One region of the Ensifer sp. NM-2 genome, then DNA from elsewhere that is predicted to be linked to it. Evidence: predicted binding sites of a transcription regulator. Region 1 holds the regulator's gene; the other holds the start of a gene.
What was found. The regulator LexA, encoded in region 1, represses DNA repair genes until DNA is damaged. The targets are predictions, from matches to a motif close to TGTTCNNNNTGTGTTCNG.
Positions count from the first base shown of each region.

Region 2: C6558_RS18050 (DNA polymerase IV) is a predicted target of LexA. The motif match lies at 7,396-7,413, and genes of this name have one in related genera.

Region 1 is NZ_PVZR01000018.1:21,062-31,712, reverse strand. It holds gene tmk (dTMP kinase) at 1-258, opposite strand, end outside; gene C6558_RS28140 (D-alanyl-D-alanine carboxypeptidase family protein) at 339-1,499, opposite strand; gene C6558_RS28135 (septal ring lytic transglycosylase RlpA family protein) at 1,560-2,591, opposite strand; tRNA gene C6558_RS28130 (tRNA-Ser) at 2,868-2,957, shown strand; gene C6558_RS28125 (DUF4242 domain-containing protein) at 3,631-3,921, shown strand; gene C6558_RS40065 (hypothetical protein) at 4,099-4,242, shown strand; gene C6558_RS28115 (hypothetical protein) at 4,740-5,027, shown strand; gene C6558_RS28110 (hypothetical protein) at 5,086-5,325, opposite strand; gene lexA (transcriptional repressor LexA) at 5,506-6,222, shown strand; gene C6558_RS28100 (hypothetical protein) at 6,442-6,774, opposite strand; gene C6558_RS28095 (hypothetical protein) at 7,418-7,564, opposite strand; gene C6558_RS28090 (GFA family protein) at 8,000-8,431, shown strand; tRNA gene C6558_RS28085 (tRNA-Cys) at 8,733-8,806, opposite strand; gene C6558_RS28075 (thermonuclease family protein) at 9,477-10,178, opposite strand; gene C6558_RS28070 (hypothetical protein) at 10,420-10,651, opposite strand, start outside.
Region 2 is NZ_PVZR01000008.1:191,024-201,674, forward strand. It holds gene C6558_RS18035 (hypothetical protein) at 56-625, opposite strand; gene dnaE (DNA polymerase III subunit alpha) at 1,086-4,583, shown strand; gene C6558_RS18045 (L,D-transpeptidase family protein) at 4,684-5,916, opposite strand; gene C6558_RS18050 (DNA polymerase IV) at 6,100-7,392, opposite strand; gene C6558_RS18055 (hypothetical protein) at 7,555-8,196, opposite strand; gene C6558_RS18060 (DUF3572 domain-containing protein) at 8,199-8,471, opposite strand; gene C6558_RS18065 (response regulator) at 8,628-8,999, shown strand; gene C6558_RS18070 (PleD family two-component system response regulator) at 9,017-10,384, shown strand.

The sequences.
Region 1 (10,651 bases):
CCGGATGACCTCTTCGACATGATCGCTGCGCGCCGCAGCAAACAGAATGGCTTCCATTCGGACGCCGAAGGCTTCGGCCGCCCCCGAAAGCAGCACATGGCGCACCGCTTCGGCCCCGACCGATCCGCCCGGCTCGCGCGTCGTCAGCACCTTGTGGCCGAGCGCGCGCAGAGAATCGGCGAGCAGGCGCAACTGGGTCGATTTGCCGGCCCCTTCCCCGCCCTCGAATGTTACAAACAGACCTTTTGCCAGCGGCACAATGCTTTCCTATATCGGCATGCGATTTGGCTCTGTTTAGCCGATTGGCCCACCCGATGAAACCGCCAGAACCGGTTTTGTTACAGCCAGAAGAAGAAGAGTTCCTGCAGAGCGTCGAGCGCGCGGCTCGCCAGTGTCCCTTGGCCCACTGCTCCCGCCGTCTTGACCGGAACCTCGCGTAGCAGCTTTTCGCCGTTCCACAGTCGGACGACACCGACCTCGGCGCCGGCTTCCACGGGAGCGCGCAACGGCCATTTGTAGACGACACGGGCCGTCAGGCGTTCCGGGTTGTTGACCGGCAGCAGCACATCAACCGGCCCACCAGCGACAAGCGCGACATGGGAGGCCGCACCGCCGTAGATACTGGCCTCGCCGATCGCCTCGCCATCAGCAAAAATTCGCCGCTTTTCGAACGCCGTCATCGCCCAGTCAAGCACCTTGCGGCTTTCCTCCGTACGCTCCTTATCGGTATCGAGCCCGCCCATCGCGAGATAGACACGCCGGTCGCCACGCTGCATCGATGCGGCCAGCGAAAAACCGTAGCCTTCGGCAAAACCCGTGGCGACACCATCGACCCCGAGTTTGGCCGCGATCAACGGGTTCTTGTTGCGCTGAAGGATCTTGTTCCACTCGAACTCAGGCTGGGCGTAGAGCCGATAGAGATCGGGGTGCGCCTCGTGCAGATGACGGGTCAGCGTCACCAGTTCGGTCATAGTGATCCGGTTCTGGGGATCCGGCAGACCTGTGGCGTTACCGAACGTGGCGATAGGCATGCCGAGTTCGCGAGCGCGGGCCGTCATCTTTTCGGCAAAGGCGGTTTCGCTACCGGCCATCCCCTCTCCGAGGATGATGCAGGCATCATTGGCAAGCTGAACGGCCACCCCTTGCAACAGATCGGCCACGCGAATGCGCGACTTCAGCGCAGCAAACATCGTCGAAGTGCCGGATGGGGCGCCGCCCGTGCGCCACGCGTGTTCGGAAACGTCGAAGGCCGTTTCGGCCGAAAGCTCACCCTTGGCGATGGCCTCGGCCACCACTTCCATCGTCATCAACTTGGCAAGAGAGGCGGGCGGAACCGGTTCGTTCTCGGCGCGGGAAAACAGAACGGTGCCGGTTTCGGCATCCACCAGCAGGATCTGCTTTGCCTTGGTGTCAAACGCCACCGGCGGCGTCTGAGCCGCTGCCGCACTCGCGAGCAACGCCGCAAGGCCGAACGTGACCGTAAGCATCATCAAGCGCATGGGAAACTCCGGTTTCCCATTGGGCATAGCAGCGTCATCAGAATGGTACAACGCCCCAGGTTACCTGAGCGAACCGGTTCTGCCTTGGCGCTTCGCATGGGCAACGATGGATTCAGGCGTAAGCGGATTGGTCTCGACCATGATCGCTTCAAACGGCGATTCCGCATCGCTTACCCGCACTTCCACATAGGCGGCCGCATAGGCCATGTTGCCGTCAGGCATCGGAATGTATTCCGGTCGCTCGCGCGGGATCGGCCCGATTTCCGGAAGCATGACGAACTCGCTCAGCGACGGCGGTGCTGCAAATTGCGGGACAGGTGCAGCCAACGCCGTTACCGTACCGGCGGTATCAAGGGACGATTTCGGCGGAATGACCAGCGTTCCCAACTGGTTGCGCATCGGCTCATTCGAGGCGACCATCACGCCGGTTGCGATCTGGCCCTCCGGCATGACGCCCGGACTGCGGTCGCCCTTCGTGACATAGGACGCCATGAGATAGGGCATGTCGTTGCCTTCAAGCGGTGCGCGGCCGACATATTGCACCCGAACCTTGGCACTGCCCTTCTGCTTGATATCGAGCAAATCGGCTGTCTTCGACGAAACGTCGATGATGCGGCCATATTCATAGGGACCGCGATCGTTCACACGAACGATGACGGAAGTGCCGTTTTCGGTGTTGGTGACACGCGCATAGCTCGGCAGCGGAAAGGTCGGATGCGCGGCGGACAGATGAAGCTTGTCGTAGACTTCGCCATTGGCCGTCAGGCGACCATGAAAGGCCGAGCCGTACCAGGACGCGACACCGGTCTTGTTGTAACCGAAATCTTCCTTCGGCTGGTACCACTTGCCCTTGACCTGATAGGCTTTGCCGACCTGAAAGCGGCCGCCGCCCTTCGGAATATTCTTGCCGGTAGCGACACGGGGGCTCGCCTTCACGCCATAAACGGACTCAGCAAAGTATTCTTTGCTTCTCGACTTGCTCTTCTTGATACTGGACGTCGATCCGCAAGCCGCAAGCGTTGCGCAAAGCACAGGGACCGCCGCAAGGCGCAGTCCCTTGATCAGATATGCCGCATTTTTACTGGATGTCATCTGTCCCACAACATCATTCGAATAAGCCGTACTCGAAACCTTCCACTCGTGCCCCCAGCGGAAATCTCGGCGTCCCGAAACGGAACAGTCGATTAATCATGACAGCAACAAGGCAAAATTGCGAACCGACGAATGGCTGACGGCTCGAAATCTCCAGTTATGGTTTACGAATGGTTACCCGGACAAAATGGGCAGCGGATGCGCCAAGAAAATCTTTCCGCCCACGCATGTTAAATCTTGCAAAGCAGCAAGGCTTCGCGCAATAACGCCCTGCCCGGAGGAGTGGCCGAGCGGTTTAAGGCACCGGTCTTGAAAACCGGCGTGCGTGAAAGCGCACCGTGGGTTCGAATCCCACCTCCTCCGCCATGGCTGTCTCATTTTTCGCCACCCATTATTGCGCTCGGTCGCCAAGTGAATGCTTTGGCGGCGAACGCATACAAGTTTTGCGAGTATTCCCCGATCATAGCCGCAGCATTGACGGCGCTTGCAAGGCGGTGGCTCGACCCGCTTGCCATCCCAGATAATTTGAGGGAAAGTCTGATTCCGGCCCATCGAGCCCTGGGCGATCTCCCAGAACTAGAGAAAACCATGCCTCTTAAATATTTGACGACAGCCGCTTTTCTCGCGCTTCTTGCACTTGCCGGATGCGCAAGCACCGGCGGCAGCAACACGACCTATGCGCAGTGGCAAGGTCCAACACCTGTACCCGATCCGTCTGCGGCGAGTCCCGGCGGTTTCCGGCTCAGCTACTAACTTGCGCTAGTATACGCGTGTCGGACGGAGCGCATCGCGCGCTCCCATCCCCGGCCGCGCGATTTCAGTCGCATAGAGCTATTGGCCGCGAGATATTGTGATCGCGGGGCGATACAGGCGCCCATCGTTTGATCGGACGCCAGTCCCGGTGGAGCCCCTTCCGCTGCTTGATCCTATACTTCCAGGGAAATCGTCGTGAATCGCCGCATCACCGGTGGAAAGTATTGACTTCAATTATATTAGATATTCTTGATATTCAGTCCTCCAACAACCGAGGAACTGAACGATGCCCACCTACATCATTGAACGCGACGTCCCAGGGGCCGACAAGCTCAACCAGGACGACCTTTGCGCATTATCGGCAAAATCCAATGCTGTCGTCGCCGATCTTGGCGTACCATATACATGGATCACCAGTTATGTCGCCGGCGACAAGATTTACTGCGTCCACGAGGCATCAAGCGCCGACGTCATTCGCGAACATTCGGAACGCGCCGGATTTCCGGCGAACAAGATAACCGAAGTTGCTGCCGTCATAGGGCCTGCGACAGCATCCCAGGGGCGCAACGGTAAGTGACCGAAGCGACGTTATCATCGCAGTGCCCGGACACCGGGCACGAATGCGCGACGCAACGCCGGCAAAACAGTGATCCACCGGCACCGTCATTGACTTACGGCGGTATCAATGCAGGCTGGTTTGCCGGCATTCGGCGCCCATGCAGGGTTCCCCGGCACACCTTCCAAGGAGACGATCATGGCAAAAGGTCAAGTGCGAAGTAACCGCGAGGTTAGAAAGCCAAAGAAGGACAAGACTGTCAAAGCCGCCGTTGTGACGGAAGGCTCACAGGTGAAGCTGGCCGGCAGCAGTTTCTCCCTGGGCAAGAAAGACAAGAAGTAAGACGGTCGGCTTTAACCTCTCGAACTAACGACATGAGAGAGATATCCGTCAGTGGCCAGTCGAACTGGGGTGCGCAACGTCTCCGCGACATCCCGGCGCGACTGGTCGAGCACCCGCGGTCAGATGCCGGTTTCGTAGCGCGTTTGAACGTCGTATGTATTTGGCTGGAGATGCGAAGATCGCTACAGGCGGATGCCGCTGGCCACTCGCACTCCATTACGGCGTCCAACATCATCGGAAGCATTTGCGGCGGGTATTGTTGATCAGCTGCCAGCGCCACGCTTTGAGGCGGGCGCCGGAAAATCGAAAACGCCAACGCACCTCACGCCAATCTTTGTGCCTTCATTGCCACAGCTTGAGCACCAGTGCTCGCCTTTCGCAAAGAACTGTTGAACACGGCACAGTGCCCGGCATGCTTGCTGGACTTCGGAACGAAAGCACGGTTCACATCGTTAACCAAACCATCGCCGCCACCTCTGATCTAGTGGACGTTCACCGTGCTTGCAGCCTTGCTTATCGCCTCGATTATCGCATCGCCTAACATCGCCCTCAGCGCTGCCACGGTCGACGACCTGCAAGCCGACTTCGAAACGGCCGTGCCCTGCCAGCAGATAGACGGCCGGAACGTTTGGAAGGGAACGATCGCCTACTACATCCAGTCCTTCGTCTATCAAGGCGACACGCCGGTCGCGACCGAAGCGGCCGACGCTGTGCTGCCGGAGGACAACTCCGCGGAAACCGTCAAGGAATTCGAGGACGCCTGCTCCGCGACGCAGCCGGCCTGATTCAGGCCTCCTCTAGCAGATCGCCCATCGATATTTCTGCTGATCCCTTGATGGCAGGCTATTTCCACTGCGTCCCATCGGCCGCGGCGCAACCGTGCGGCGGGTGTCCGTTGCCAAATGTCAGCTTCAGCCGGTCACAACCCCATTGATTGAGCGGCCCGGGCATCGCCGCATTCAACGCGATACCAACTTCGTCAAACGGGCTCTGCTTGTTATCCACGTATTGATACCAGCGAAACCCAAGGATCGCGGTCGCGGCGACAACGATGGTCAGCAAGATTTGAATCAGCTTCGTCATTAAACCCTCATTCCATAAACGGAAGGAGGCATATCAGCCTCGCGCGGCGCGTGCAGCGACGAGTTGGTCAATCTGCGCTTGATTGAACCAACATTCACAGAATTTTAGGCACTTGCGGAACACATATGGAACAGATAGTGTCTGTTCTTGATTTGTTTCACGCCTCTGGAGCGACTTGCCATGCTGACCCGCAAGCAACAGGAATTGCTTCTTTTCATCCATGAACGAATGAAGGAGTCCGGTGTACCGCCGTCCTTCGACGAGATGAAGGATGCACTCGACCTGGCATCCAAGTCGGGCATTCACCGGCTGATCACAGCGCTCGAGGAACGCGGCTTCATACGCCGGCTTCCCAACCGCGCCCGAGCGCTCGAAGTCATCAAACTGCCGGAAGCCTATGCTGCGAGCGCGCAGCCCCGTCGCGGGTTTTCGCCGAGCGTCATCGAGGGTAGCCTTGGCAAACCGCCCGCCCCTGCCCCCGCGGCGAAAACGCTGCCGGTTGCCGACAACAGCTCCGTGTCGGTTCCAGTGATGGGCCGCATTGCCGCCGGCGTGCCGATCTCGGCGATACAGAACAACACCCACGACATTACCGTGCCGCTCGATATGATCGGCAGCGGCGAGCACTACGCCCTTGAAGTGAAGGGTGATTCGATGATCGAGGCCGGCATTTTCGATGGCGATACGGTGATCATCCGCAATGCCACCACGGCCAATCCCGGCGATATCATCGTGGCACTAGTCGATGACGAGGAAGCAACGTTGAAACGCTTCCGGCGCAAGGGCGCTTCAATTGCTCTAGAGGCCGCCAACCCGGCCTATGAGACGCGCATCTTCGGGCCTGACCGGGTCAAGATTCAGGGCAAGCTCGTCGGCTTGATCCGCCGCTACCACTAAGCCCGTCTCACGCCAGCGCAATTCGAGGAAAAGTGCGGAGCGGTTTTCCGCCAGGAAATGCGTAAAAACAAATAGATAGAGCGCCTAGTGACTCCGTTTAAACCGGAAACGCTCTAGCCGCCTTCATGCCGGCCAGCCGCTCTCTTACTTCAACGTCTCGCCACATAGGGTAGCGAGACGGAGATTTTCGGATCGAGTGTTTTTCACGCTCGACGGATTTTACTCGTGAATCGAGTACTCGCCCAACTCGCAGAGATCCTGCTTGTCTTCAGTCGTGTCGAGACCGGAACCTTCTTCGAATTCAAAGCGCATGTCGTATTTGCAGACATCACGTCCGTCGGCGATGGTAATTTCCATGCTTTCGCCCGGATTAAGCACCTGCCGCCCGAAGACGTCGTCTTCCCACTGATCAACACCGACCGGCGATGTGTAGAAGTTCGTCAAAACGGCATTCGTCTTGTTCTTAAGCTGAAAGACGAGATCCTCAGCGCTTGCGGTGGCCGTCGTTACGGCAAGAATGGCAAGAGCAGTCAGGGCGATCTTATATTTCATTTTATGTCTTTTCCTCCATTGTTGGCTTTGTTTGACACTACCTATACGGGTCGCGCTGTTGGGATATTCATTCCCAGTTCTGTCTAGAGACAATATTTTCAGCACTGACAATAGTGACCGAATCACCATTTCGGGGCGCGTCCTCGCAAGGCCATGTCGTTGGCGACTGCGGACGTTCGCAAACTGGCGGGCAAGCGCAGCCCGGTCGAATTGCGCTTTGAAAACAGTGGTTGGCTGCGATGCGGGCAGCCTCGCTGCGCGTGTTGGACGCGCCGCATTGGCCCATGTTCCTTGCCCCCCGAAAACCGTACCTGCGTGCCGGCAGCATGTCCTTTGCGCAGGCACGCACAGCGTTTCACTTTCGACAATCGGGCTGCTATTGACGGAGAACCGCTTTAGCCAATCGCGCAGGCGCTGGGTGACTTGTTGCTTTCATCGTGCGAGGGGCTGAATCACGCGCTCGCCCGCCCTATCTACGTCACACTTTCGTTGACGCTCGCAACGAGCACGCGGCCGCTTACGCCACCGATGGCCGGTATTTCGACCGCCTTCGGATCTGCGTTCGCCTTGAACCTCGCGTGGGGCGTCGACCGCCAGCGGCATTCGCCGCTGCCAAACCTGTTGAGCGTGTGGCCGATGGCGCTCAATTCTCCTGAACGGAAACCCCGTCCTGGCCAATCTTGATCTCTACGCCGGTCGGTTTTGTTTCCTCGCGGTAGACATAGGCGCCGAGACCAATGACGGCGACGGCGAGCATGGCAATGATCAGATAGAGCCCATTACGGTTCATTCAGCAATTCCTCGCTTGGGTACGGTATGGGTAACTAGGTTCGTACCCAAGAAAGGCAACGGTGCGACGCGGACAGTTCGCTCCTCGCGCGGATGATGCAGGACGGATGCGAACGGCCGTAGGCTTTTTCTCCGCACGATCCGTTGGCCGAGCGCTCTTGCGACGCATCGGCTCGGGCCGCGGAACGTCCCCGACGTGGAGCACGAAAGCGTGCTGGCGCACGTATCGGGCACTTGGTCTGAATATGTGCCCGATGCGCGACGAGACGCCTCGTACCCCGCGCCTGAGCCCAATCGGCTGATGGCCCTACAACGAACGGCCTCAACGGGAGTGCGGTCCTCTGGATTGAGACTGCCCCCGAATGCGCTTGAGCACAAGCAACCCACCTCATAAGAAAGCTCATCAAATGCGCTTCAAAATCAGATGGATGATTGGATGAATCTCGATGTTCAGAACCTTGACGGAGCCTGCCACTGCGGAACGGTTCGCTTCAATGTGAAACTGAAGAGCGGCCTCCGCACCGCCCGCCGTTGCACTTGCTCCTATTGCCAGTTGAAGGGCGCGGTTGCCGTCTCTGCCGCCAAGGACGGGGTCACGGTTCTCTCCGGCGGCGAGGCACTCACCAAATATCAGTTCAACACGAAGGCTGCAGAGCATTACTTCTGCTCGAAGTGCGGCATCTACACATTCCACAAGCCGCGCGCGAACCCGGATTTCTACGGCGTCAACGCCGCGTGCCTTGAAGGCATAAGCCCATTCGATTTCGAGGAGCTACCGGTGAACGACGGCATCAACCACCCGATGGACACGAAGGGATCGACCGGCCCAAGGCTCGCAGGAACGCTCAAGTTTATCCCGGCGGAGTGACGACAGGCGCGGCTGGCAGGACGCCGGCCGCAGCCGTTCAAACTGCTGCACCCTGAATGAGGGGGGCGTTCGTTGCGCCGCCAAGACGTCGAAGATCTACTCGCGGAACGCGAACGGGCGCGCTTGACGAGGCAGAGTGTTGCCAGAAGCAATGGGGATGGAATCGGCAATCTGCTGCTTGGATCGAACGTCGAAGAGGGAGATAACGGGAACCAATTGCCACACCAAGAAGAATGTGTGGCAGCAGATGAAATCCTGCAGTCCAAATAGCGAAACTAATTCAACTACTTAGGAGTGGCTTTGGAGGCCTCGCCCGGAATTGAACCGGGGTACAAGGATTTGCAGTCCTCTGCGTCACCACTCCGCCACGAGGCCTCATCGACTGAGATTATCAAGTCGTGGCGAGCGTTTAGAATGAATATAGAAAGAGCGCAAGAGGGGATTTCTGAAAAACGTCCTCAGGCATTTCTGAAATTCCATCTTTCTCCAACTCTTCCACAGGCTTACCGATCCGGCCCCATAACGGATCGCCGCGAACCCCTTCGACGACAGGCGGCGGGCGCTATACGGCAGCGTCCGACACGAGGCAATTGGATGGATTTACCATTTCGACAGACGGCCCGAATCTTCCGTCCAACCCTTCTTCCGACGTCGCGGGGCGCTGCTACCTTGTACACCGTTTCACGGTAAAGCTACCTTGCACCAAGATTCTTCAGGGAATTGGACGTTGAATCCAGAGTTGATCATCTACCCAAGCTCATACTGACGGTAGTTTTCTGTGGAATGTGCATTGCGGTCGCAATCTGGCGTCTATTCCAGCTCGCGGTGACCGGCCGATTGGACATGTCGCCAATTTTCCCGAACCTTAAGGCAGATTTCCGAGCCAATCCCATCAAGCTGCTTCTAGCAAGCTCTCTTGTTGTGTTCTTTCTGGCACTATCGGCTCTGGGGTTGATAATCGGTATTGATATCGCGCTCGGTGGATAACTTAGACGGCTACACGCTTCCGGCCCTCATCATTCTCTCTGATGACGCCGAGCACCGTCTAACACCAGGGCTTGGGCTGTCCCTTCCAGGGCCGAACCAAGCCCTCCGATACGAGCACGGCGCCGAGAGAGCGGCCGTCGCGCATCACCACGCGCAGCTTTTCGCTGTTCTTGTCGTCGCTCCTGCCGATGGCCTCGATCAGCCTGAACTCGCCGGCGTTCAGCAACTCGCGCAATCGCTGCTTGGCGTAGAAGCCGCGGGCACGTTCGCTATCGCAACTCGCCTGCTTGATTCGCGGTGCATCGACGTCGGCGACACGGATCTCCTCGCGCTGGTAGCGGAATGTTCCGCCGTCGACGACGCAATTGTCGTTGCGGGTACCGCAGAAATAGAACTGATTCGCCTGGGGCTCGACGGCCGTGGGCTGCGCGATCGGGCGCTCGACGGGTGTCGGTGCGGCCAACCCGACATTGACTGCGGGTATCGGTCCGTCGACAGGCTTCGTCTTGTGCGTAGCCGAGGGCATGGCGACACGGGCCTGCGCCTTCGGCCGATCGTCCGACCTGGATGTGGATGTCGACTTGGGCGCCGATGCGAACACATCCGAAACGCCCGGCAGATCCCGCAACTGTCCACGGTGGTCGTACGCAACAACGCCGCCGACTGTCAGCACCGCGGCGAGATACCAGGGCAGCATTCCGCCCTTTTTCTTTGTCCGGCTGCCGCGGCGACGCCCGCGGCTTGTCGTGGTCTTAGCCATTCCGCCCCATCCTTAATCCGGGCGGCATTATGCTGCCGATCCGTTGCCGAATGGTTTTCAACGACAGCCCGAATGCGGGAGTTTGCGCACAAGTCGGTCGGGAGGACGCGGCGGTCCATGACTTTCATTCGATTGGAGCCGCCGCCACATCGTCGCCGACGAAGGAGCCGAATAGGCTCGGCTTCCGTGTAGCGTGAGCTTGTGGCGCCCTGTCGAAGCGAGGATCGCCCTCGCGAACGAATCATCGTTCCTTCGAAGACCCCGTCCCGTTGCGTCGGCGCGCCCACCAGACTGCGAACCTTCGGCGGCGGCGGCGTACTGAAGGAATATCGTGCGAGAGGATGAGTAAGCCCAAGGGCACCATCCAGAATCCGAGCACGGGCAGAAAGCCGAGAAAGCCGCCGAATATCAGCAGCCCGCCAACCAGCATGCGCAGCAGTGGTGATTCCGGCAGCCTCAGGCGCCATTTGCCA
Region 2 (10,651 bases), on a different contig from region 1:
AGCATGCCGCGACATTCCGTCGATGTAAAGAACAAAAAGGGAACAAATAGCTCGATTAGATGCCGCAGGCGTGCTGGCCGCGGTCGTCGTTCCAGTCATCGAGAAGCACAAGCTCGCCTTTGGCGCTGACGGGCTTGTCGTTCGATTTGCCCTTGCCCGTCAGCACATTCAGGTCGCAGTGCGAGGTATTGTCGAGATTGAGCGTGTCATAGGACGAGTAGGTGTAGCCGCCGACGACAAAGTCGAAATTGCGATAGGCGATCGTCAGCTTCTGTTCCCAACGGTCACGCCCGACCGAATCGTTGTGGGTGGTAATCACCAGCGAACCATTCGGAAGCGCCGTGACGGACGGTGCCTGGCCGGCCATGCCGTATTGCCCCCAGACCTTGTTCGGAACGGCCGACTTGAGCGCCAGCGGGCCGTCTTCGCCGGCGAGATAGATATAGACGGCATTGTTCTCGTCTGTCCCGTCATCGGGCTTCACCAGCAGCGCCAGATCGCCAGCACCATTCTTGTCCCAGTCGCCTGTCGCGGCCGGGACAATGCGGCCGGGATCAATCGCCTCGGCGGCAAGGGCGAGGGAAGGAAGCAGAAAAACGAGAGGCAGGGTCAGGCGTGCAGTCATGTCGTTGTGCTCCGTGTGGTTGGTCCAGTCATAGGCGCGATGGACGGAGCGCTCAAGGTTTCGGTTAATTACCTCAAACGCTCTTTGTTGATGCGGTTAACCATGCGCGGTGGAAAGCGGGCGGTGTGCTCAACAGCGATTGACGAGAGAACAAAAAAAGAACAAAGTGGATACATAACGGAAAAGGAGCCATGTTATGACTGATTTTGTTCGTGACCTCGCCGCCTTCACATCGATGGGCCTGTTTGTCGCCAGCGTTGCCTTCATCGCTCTCGGACTTTGATCCCTGGGCATACTCAAGATGCTGCGCGACCCCGATGCGGGGTCGCTCGATATTATCCCGGCACAGCACCCCCGACACCAGCACCGTTGAAAAGAACGCCGGCCCACGATGCAAAACTGGACATGGCGGGTGATAAACGGGATATCCTGACACCCTGACAGGAATCAGGATGTAGAGATGGCGGATCACGGCAGCGGGGAACGGAACGATCAGACGACTGCAGATCCGCAGTTCGTGCATTTGCGTGTTCACTCGGCTTTTTCGCTGCTCGAAGGCGCACTGCCTTTGAAGAAGGTGATCGGCAAGGCTGTGGCCGATGCTCAGCCGGCGATCGGTATCGCCGACACCAACAATCTTTTCGCAGCCCTTGAATTTTCCCAGAAGGCGGCCGAAGACGGCCTGCAGCCGCTGACCGGCTGTCAGTTGTCGATCGACATGGAAGACGACGGTGACGGCGAACGTCGCAGCCATGCCCAGCAGCTCGCCAAGCTGCCGGCCATCGTCCTGATCGCCGCGACGGACGACGGCTACACACGACTGGTCGATCTGGTAAGCCGCGCCTATCTCGGCGGCGAAGGCAGCCAGGTCACGAGGATCACGCGGTCGTGGCTCGTGGAGGCCGGCACCGACGGGCTGATCGCCCTTTCGGGCGCAGGCGGCGGCCCGATCGACATGGCGGTGAAATCCGGCTCGACGGCCTTGGCCGAGGCACGCCTGGAAGCCCTAAAGGATCTCTTCGGCGATCGGCTCTATATCGAGCTGCAACGGCACGGAAACTTTGACCGCCGACATGAAAGCCGGATGATCGATCTGGCGTACAAGTTCGATGTGCCTCTGGTTGCGACCAACGAGGCGTTCTTTCCCTCGCCATCCGACTATGACGCGCACGACGCGCTGATGGCGGTCGCTCACAACGCCATGGTTTCCGACGACAGTCGGTTCCGGTTGACGCCGGATCATTATCTCAAGAGCCGGAAGGAAATGGCGGCACTTTTTGCCGACCTGCCCGAGGCGCTCGAAAATACCATCGAGATCGCGCGGCGCTGCTCGTTCATGCTGAAGACGCGCGGGCCGATCCTGCCACGCTTCACCGGCGCCTCGGACGATCCGGAGGAGGCCGAGCGTGCCGAGTCCAGCGAGTTGCGCCGGCAGGCGGAAGAGGGGCTCGACGATCGGTTGCGCAAGCTCGGCATGGCGCCCGGCTATACAGAGGAAGAGTACCGCGAGCGGTTGGCGTTCGAACTCAGCGTCATCGAGCGCATGAAGTTCCCCGGCTACTTCCTGATCGTTGCCGACTTCATCAAATGGGCCAAGCAGCAGGACATCCCCGTCGGCCCGGGACGCGGTTCGGGCGCGGGCTCGCTCGTCGCCTATGCGCTGACGATCACCGATGTCGACCCGATGCGGTTCTCACTGCTGTTCGAACGCTTCCTCAATCCGGAACGCGTATCGATGCCCGACTTCGACATCGACTTCTGTCAGGACCGGCGCGAAGAAGTCATTCGCTACGTCCAGGCGAAATACGGCCGCGAGCAGGTGGCCCAGATCATCACCTTCGGTTCGCTTCAGGCGCGCGCGGCGCTGCGCGACGTCGGCCGCGTGCTCGAGATGCCCTATGGCCAGGTCGACAAGATCTGCAAGCTCGTGCCCAACAATCCGGCCAACCCGACGCCGCTGTCAAAGGCGATCGAGGAAGAACCGCGCCTGCAGGAAGAGGCGGAAAAGGAACCCGTCGTCGCCCGTCTTCTCGACATCGCGCAGAAGATCGAGGGTCTCTATCGCCATGCCTCGACCCACGCAGCCGGTATCGTGATCGGCGACCGGCCGCTGTCAAAGCTCGTGCCGATGTATCGCGATCCGCGTTCCGATATGCCGGTGACGCAGTTCAACATGAAATGGGTCGAGCAGGCCGGCCTGGTAAAATTCGACTTCCTCGGCCTGAAAACGCTGACCGTGCTGAAGGTCGCCGTCGACTTCGTCAAGCTGCGCGGCATCGAGGTCGATCTCGCCAGCATTCCGCTCGACGACGAGAAGACCTACGAGATGCTGTCGCGCGGCGAGACGGTCGGCGTGTTCCAGGTGGAAAGTGCCGGCATGCGCAAGGCGCTGATCGGTATGCGGCCAGACTGCATCGAGGACATTATTGCGCTGGTGGCGCTTTATCGTCCGGGCCCGATGGAGAATATCCCGGTCTACAACGCCCGCAAGCACGGCGAAGAAGAGATCGAATCGATCCATCCGAAGATCGACCATCTGCTCAAGGAAACGCAGGGCGTTATCGTCTACCAGGAGCAGGTGATGCAGATCGCCCAGGTCCTGTCGGGCTATTCGCTCGGCGAAGCCGACCTTCTGCGTCGCGCCATGGGCAAGAAGATCAAGGAGGAAATGGACAAGCAGCGCGCCCGTTTCGTCGACGGCGCGGTCAAGAACGAGGTATCGAAGCCGCAGGCCGATCTGATCTTCGATCTTCTCGCCAAGTTCGCCAACTACGGCTTCAACAAGTCGCACGCTGCCGCCTACGCCATCGTCTCCTATCAGACGGCCTATATGAAGGCGCACTATCCGGTCGAGTTCCTGGCGGCGTCGATGACGCTCGATATGGCCAACACGGAGAAGGTCAACGACTTCCGTCAGGATGCCGGGCGCCTCGGCATCCAGGTGATTGCGCCGTCGGTCCAGTCCTCCTTCCGGCATTTCCAGACCGGCGACAAGCGCATCTACTACTCATTGGCCGCCATCAAGGGTGTCGGCGAATCGGCAGTCGAGCATATCGTTGCCGTTCGCGGCGACCGCGAGTTTGCGAGCCTTGAGGATTTCTGCCTGAGGATCGACCCGAAGCTGCTCAACCGGCGTGTGTTCGAAAGCCTGATCGCGGCCGGCGCCTTCGATTGCTTCGGTTACGACCGTGCCGAGCTGGTCGGCGGTCTCGATCGCATCCTCGGCTTTGCCCAGCGCGCGCAGGAAAACAAGACGAGCGGACAGAGCGATATGTTCGGTGCGGGGGCCGCGACCGGACCGGAACGGATCTCGCTTCCCACCTACACGCCGTGGCTCGCCTCAGAAAAGCTGCACCGCGAGTTTCAGGTGCTGGGCTTCTATCTCTCGGCCCATCCGCTCGACACCTACAACCCGCTGCTCGCCAAGATGCGCGTCCAGACCTTCGGCGATTTCGCCGGAGCGGTGAAGAAGGGCGCAACGGCGGGACGTCTCGCCGGCACCGTTACCTCCAGACAGGAGCGCAAGACCCGAACCGGCAACAAGATGGGCATCATCGCTTTCTCGGATTCGTCCGGTCAGTTCGAGGCCGTGCTGTTTTCGGAAATGCTGCACCAGTATCGCGACCTGCTTGAGCCCGGCAAATCGCTGGTGATGACGGTTCAGGCGGAGGAGCGGCCGGAAGGCATCGGCCTTCGCATCCAGACCCTGCGCTCGCTCGAGGAAGAATCGCTGCAGATGCAGAAGGCGCTGCGCGTTTATGTGCGCGATTCAGGACCACTGAAGTCGATCGCCGCCCATTTGAATGCGAGGGGCGAGGGTCTCGTTTCCTTCATCGTCATCAAGGATAACGGCCAGCGCGAGATCGAGGTCGAACTCAACGAGAAGTTCAGGATTTCGCCGGAGATTGCCGCAGCACTTCGCTCGGCTCCGGGTGTGGTCGACGTTGAACTCGTCTGACCGCGCTGCATGATTGCTTGAGCCGGCGGCGTATAAAGATACGGAACGTCAGGCGCGGCTGCAGCGCAGCTTTTGAGTATCGGATCGACTGCGCAGGGCATCAGCCCCGCGGGGATGCGCGGGTGATTGTGATGAAATCGGTCCCGTCGCCGGTTTCGAGCCCGCTCTCCATGTCCGAAATCGACAGCGACGAACCGTCTGCAAGCAGGCCGCCGATCCGTTCGCGGACGTCGTCGGAGACCGTCAGGCGCCCGAGCGTGCGCTGGACGGCATTGAAGGCTGATGCGTCGGCGTCGGCGGCGATCCCGAGGCGCTTCTTCACCGATGACGGCAGATGGTTTTCGAGCGGTACGCCGTACCACTTGCCTTCGCTCTTTCCCTCGTCAATCTCTTGAAATTGCAGGAAATGCGTGCCGAGCGCCTGCTCCGGCTTGTCGATCGTGACGCCTGCCTCGAAAATCGGCTTGAAACCCTGGCGGACAAGGATCACCCCGTTGGGGGGAACGTCGCGGCCCGCTTTCCTGAAGATCGCCTCAGTCAGCTCCGGCGTCAGCTTGCCATCGACGGTCGATCCCTCGGCAGTCTGGAACGCGTTGATGGCGGCGGTCGTGTCCGGGCCGATGTGGCCGTCCGGCACGCCGGCGACATAGCCGAGTTGGTTCAGCGCCGACTGGACTGCACGCTTGATATCGCGCTCGCCGCGTCGGGTGATCAGCATGCGGATCGGCTCGCGGTCTTCTGCTTTGATGACTGAGTTGGCGGTCGATGCCTCGGTCATCGCCACTTCGACCGGCATGGTCTCGGTCTGGCTGATCGCCGGGCGGAGGGGCACATCCGACAGCGGTGCGGGGTTCTCGCCGGGCGCCGGGTTGCGCTGGAAGAGCACGGCGCTCGACACTTCGGTGGGGCTGACCTGCCGATCGGTTATCAGGACATGCACGCCGCGCGACGTCATCTTGAAGAGGCTGGCGGCAAACTTGCTCGGCAGGCGCACGCAACCGTGCGAAGCCGGATAGGCCGGCACGTGATTGGAGCCATGCAGCGCAATGCCTGACCAGGTCAGTCGCTGCATGAAGGGCATCGGCGCATTCGAATAGATGTTGGATTTGTGGTGACGGCGTTTTTCAAGGATCGAGAAGATGCCCGTCGGTGTGGAATGGCCGGCCTTGCCGGTAGAGACTGCCGACGTTGCGATCACCGCGTCGCCGTCATAGACGACGAGGGATTGCTGGTTCTTCGAAACGATGATCTGCAGCGGTGCGTTGCTGCCGGCAAAGCCGACCGCAGGCGAAAACAAGAAGACGACGACGCTGGCCGTGAGAGCGAAACGCAATACCATACACTCATCCCAACACGTAAACTGGCCGACAAGCTTACGCTGAAATCTTTAAAGAATTTGTCCCGATCGACCTACAGCGCCGCGCGTCTTATTAGACGCGCAAAGGTCGCTGTAGCACTTTGAATTGCTGCATGTTTTTATCCTTGCAGGATACGTCAAGCCGCCGCCGATAACGCACTAGTGATCGCGCTTGCGGCTGCCAAAGGTGTAGCCGGTTTCGACGCTGGCCTTGCCGAACTTGTCGCGCAGCTTGTTGATGGCGTCCTCGGCGGCGGCACGACGGGTTGCGGCTGGATCGACCAGATCGGGGGGATCTGCGAGATCGGGGCTGGAAAGATCGCTGACTCCGATGCCGATCAGCCGGTACTTCGTGCCGTCAACTTCCTTCTCCAGAAGCTGCAGCCCGGTGCGGAAGATACGGTCTGCGAGCCGCGTCGGACTGTCGAGGCGGCGGTTGCGAGTCCTGGTCTTGAAGTCGGCAGTCTTCAGCTTCAAAACGACGGTCTGGCCGGCGAGTTCGGATTTACGCAGGCGGTGGGCGACCTGTTCGCTCAGCCGACGCAGATGCGTGACGAGATCGTCGTAGCGGGCGAGATCGTCGTTGAATGTCGTCTCTGACGATACGCTTTTCGCCTCGCCGTCGATCTCGACCGTTCTTTCGTCGAGGCCGCGCGACAGGCGGTAGAGCCTCTGGCCCATGGTGCCGTAGCGGCGCATGAGGTCGGCTTCCTCCATCGTCTGAAGCTGACCGATCGTGCGAATGCCATCGCGCTCCAGCGTGGCGGCGAACGCCTTGCCGACGCCCCAGATCAAGGTCACCGGCCTTTCTCTCAGGAATTCGAGCGCCTCGGCCTGGCCGATTACCGAGAAGCCGCGAGGCTTCTGCAGATCGGAGGCAACCTTGGCGAGGAACTTGCAGTAGGAAAGGCCGACGGAGACGGTAATGCCGATCTCCTGTTCGACACGGCGGGCAAAGCGGGCGAGGGTGCGCGCGGGGGGATCGTGGTGCAGCCGTTGGGTGCCGCTGAGCTCCAGGAAGGCCTCATCGATGGAGAGCGGTTGCACCAGCGGTGTCAGCTCCTGCATCAACGTGCGGACCTCGCGGCCGACGCGAACGTATTTTTCCATGTCGGGCTTGATCACGACCGCCTGCGGGCAGGCCTCAAGCGCCTTAAACATCGGCATTGCCGAGCGCACGCCGTGAATGCGGGCGATGTAACAAGCCGTCGAGACGACGCCGCGCTTGCCGCCGCCGATAATCACTGGCTTGTCGGCAAGCTCCGGATTGTCCCGCTTCTCGACGGAGGCGTAAAACGCATCACAGTCGATATGGGCTAGAGTCAGGTCGTAGAGCTCGGCATGACGCAACAGACGGGGGCTGCCGCAGGCAAGGCAGCGTCGCGCCGTCGCGGTCTGTTCCCTGAGGCAGTCACGGCAGAAGCCTGGAGTTTGAGAACCACTGTCGAGCATATCTGGAACAAATGTTGAACATTGGGACTTTACGCTCTACGCTAACGAGTCTCAAGGGAGGCCGCGTTGGAAATTGCCTTGCATGTCAGGTTGCCGACGCCAAGCCGCTGGTCGGATTTTGCGCGTCGTCTTGCAGGTCTCGATCTGCTGGTCCGGGTGCCGCTATCGCTGGAAATGCGCGCGAATGGCATTCGCAGCGTCGACCCAGTCGCTAGCAATGTGAACGCAGTCCGCCGGTTGAGGCGCGAGCGCCCGAAACTCGGCGTTCGCCATCAGATTGATCAGCAGGCAGGATGGCGCGTGCTCCTGCACCGATTGCAGGTTGCGCGCGATATCGTCGATGAAAACAACGGGAAGCGCCCGTCCGGCATGCAGGCGCTGAACGATCGGCCCTTTGGGTTCCTCGGATGCGAGCAGTGGATAGGGAAGATCGAGCCGGTCGAGCAGAGCACGACGCGCGGCCGCATGGCGCGGTGGCATGGCCGTCAGGAAGACGATGTCAGCCTGCTTGGACAATTCACGGAGAGTCTCGACAACGCCGGCAGTCGGCGTCTGCCAGCGATCCTGCGTGGCGTAGAAGGCATCGAGCATGTCCTTGACGTCAGCCTCGCTCGCTGCCCGCTCCGTTGCGCGATGGATGATGTTGCCGGTCAGCCGGAAGGAGCGCGGCAAGAGGACGTGGTCGCGGCTTTCGAGAAAGGACCGGAATGGATCCAGGAATTCGAGCACGACTTCATCGATGTCGCTGATAACAAGCGGGCGGTTGCTAAGGCGGATTTCATCTTCGAAGACGGTGTTGCTCAAGCTCAGCTGTCCTGCAGATCGGCGGCGCCGGAAAGCTTCTCATGCGCACGCACGACATCCTGCGGGGCTGTCCCTGTTGCATCGCAGAAAGCGATCAACGTTGGTTCGTGGTCCATAAGAAAGGCGATGAGCCCACCCATGCAGCCCGGCTCGCCGATCGCGTTGCGCAGGGAGGACGGGTCCGTGCCGGTCAGCGCCAGAAATCGGGACAGCAGGTCCGGCTCGCCGGCAAGCCAGGAGAGAATGTCGATGGCGATTTCGTCGGCGCTCTTCAATGTCTTGGCCTCCTACTGTTTTTACGCCCGGAATTACCTATTTTTCAACCAAATAGGTTTATCGGTGAACTTGAGGAAATGGGTCGAGTCGTTGGTTCTGCAACTTAGATGTCTTGAGAAGACTTGCAAGAAGACGACGGACAGCAAGGGATCGACATGCCCAAACAGGTAATGATTGTTGAGGATAACGAGCTGAACATGAAGCTCTTCCGAGACCTGATTGAGGCTTCCGGCTACGCGACGATCCAGACGCGCAACGGTATGGAGGCGCTCGAGCTGGCGCGGAAGTATCGCCCCGATCTGATTTTGATGGACATTCAGCTGCCGGAGGTCTCCGGGCTCGAAGTCACGAAGTGGTTGAAGGAAGACGATGAGTTGCACGTCATCCCGGTGATCGCCGTGACTGCCTTCGCCATGAAGGGCGACGAGGAACGTATCCGTCAGGGCGGATGCGAAGCCTATGTTTCAAAACCGATTTCTGTGCCAAAGTTTATTGAGACGATCAAGACCTACCTTGGCGATGCCTAACTGGCGGGAAAATTGATATGACTGCGCGCATTCTTGTTGTCGATGACGTGCCTGCCAACGTTAAGCTTCTCGAAGCGCGTCTGCTCGCTGAGTATTTCGATGTGCTGACGGCGGGTGATGGCCATACGGCGCTGACGCTCTGCGAGACGACACCGGTCGACCTGGTGCTTCTCGACATCATGATGCCCGGCATCGACGGCTTCGAGGTCTGCGAACGTCTGAAGGCCAATGCACGCACAGCACATATTCCCGTCGTCATGGTGACGGCACTCGACCAGCCGTCCGATCGGGTTCGCGGGTTAAAGGCCGGCGCCGACGATTTCTTGACGAAGCCGGTCAACGATCTTCAGTTGATGTCGCGGGTGAAGAGCCTCGTCCGCCTGAAGAACGTCAGCGACGAATTGCGGCTGCGGGCCCAGACGGCGCAGACTATCGGCCTGCAGGAACTGGCCCGTCAGGACCGTCCGGACGAGCCGGGCAATATCCTCCTGGTCGATGGCCGCGGCTCCTCTCAGGAGCGGCTGCAGCGCACGCTCAAGCCGATTGCCGATGTCTCTGTTATCTCCGACCCGCAGGCGGCGCTGTTCGAGGCGGCCGAGAACAATTTCGACCTCGTCATCGTCAACGCCAACTTCGACGATTACGATCCCTTGCGATTGTGCTCGCAGTTGCGATCGCTGGAGCGCACACGTTTCATTCCGATCCTGCTGATCACGGAGCAGGGCAATGACGAGATGATCGTGCGTGCGCTCGATCTCGGTATTACCGACTACATCATCCGGCCGGTTGATCCCAATGAGCTTGTTGCCCGCTCGTTGACCCAGATCAGGCGCAAGCATTGCAACGACATGCTGAGAAAGAGCGTGCAGCAGACGATCGAGCTGGCGGTCACCGATGGCCTGACAGGGCTGCACAACCGCCGCTATCTCGACAATCATCTGAAGCTGCTGCTCGATCGTGCGGGAGCACGCGGTCGCCCGTTGTCGATCTGCATGACCGACATCGATCGGTTCAAGCAGGTCAACGACACCTATGGTCACGATGTTGGTGATGAGGTGTTGCGCGAATTTGCCAACCGCATCCGCTCCACCGTCCGCGGCGCCGATCTGGCCTGCCGCTTTGGCGGCGAAGAGTTCGTCGTGGTCATGCCCGACACACCGCCGGAGATGGCGGCCGCCGTTGCCGAGCGGTTGCGGCATATCATCGAGAGTCAGCCATTCTCGATACCGCATGCGGACGGCGCGCTGGTCATCACCGCGTCCATGGGCATTGCCGGCCTGAAACTGGAAGGCGACACGACAGAAGCTTTGCTGAAGCGCGCAGATATGGCGCTCTACCAGGCGAAGAACGAGGGTCGCAACAGAGTGGTGGCGGCTGCAGCCTGACGGAAAGAACCGAGCCTGTCACCACCTGCTGGTGGCTTGATGAAATTCCGGATCCCTCTTGCGATATGCCTTTAAAGTTGTATTCTCCGCCGCAACGATGCTACCGAGGGGTTTGGTAGCGGCGGCGCGCAAGCATTTACATGTGCCGATGTGATACGGAATTAACCATGCGCCGAGCGACACCGCTTCGCGCATTAAGAATTCATTGATTTTTTTCTATTTTCAGGTGATGCTGATAAATGCGGGGGCATAGCTTCCATCAGCTTC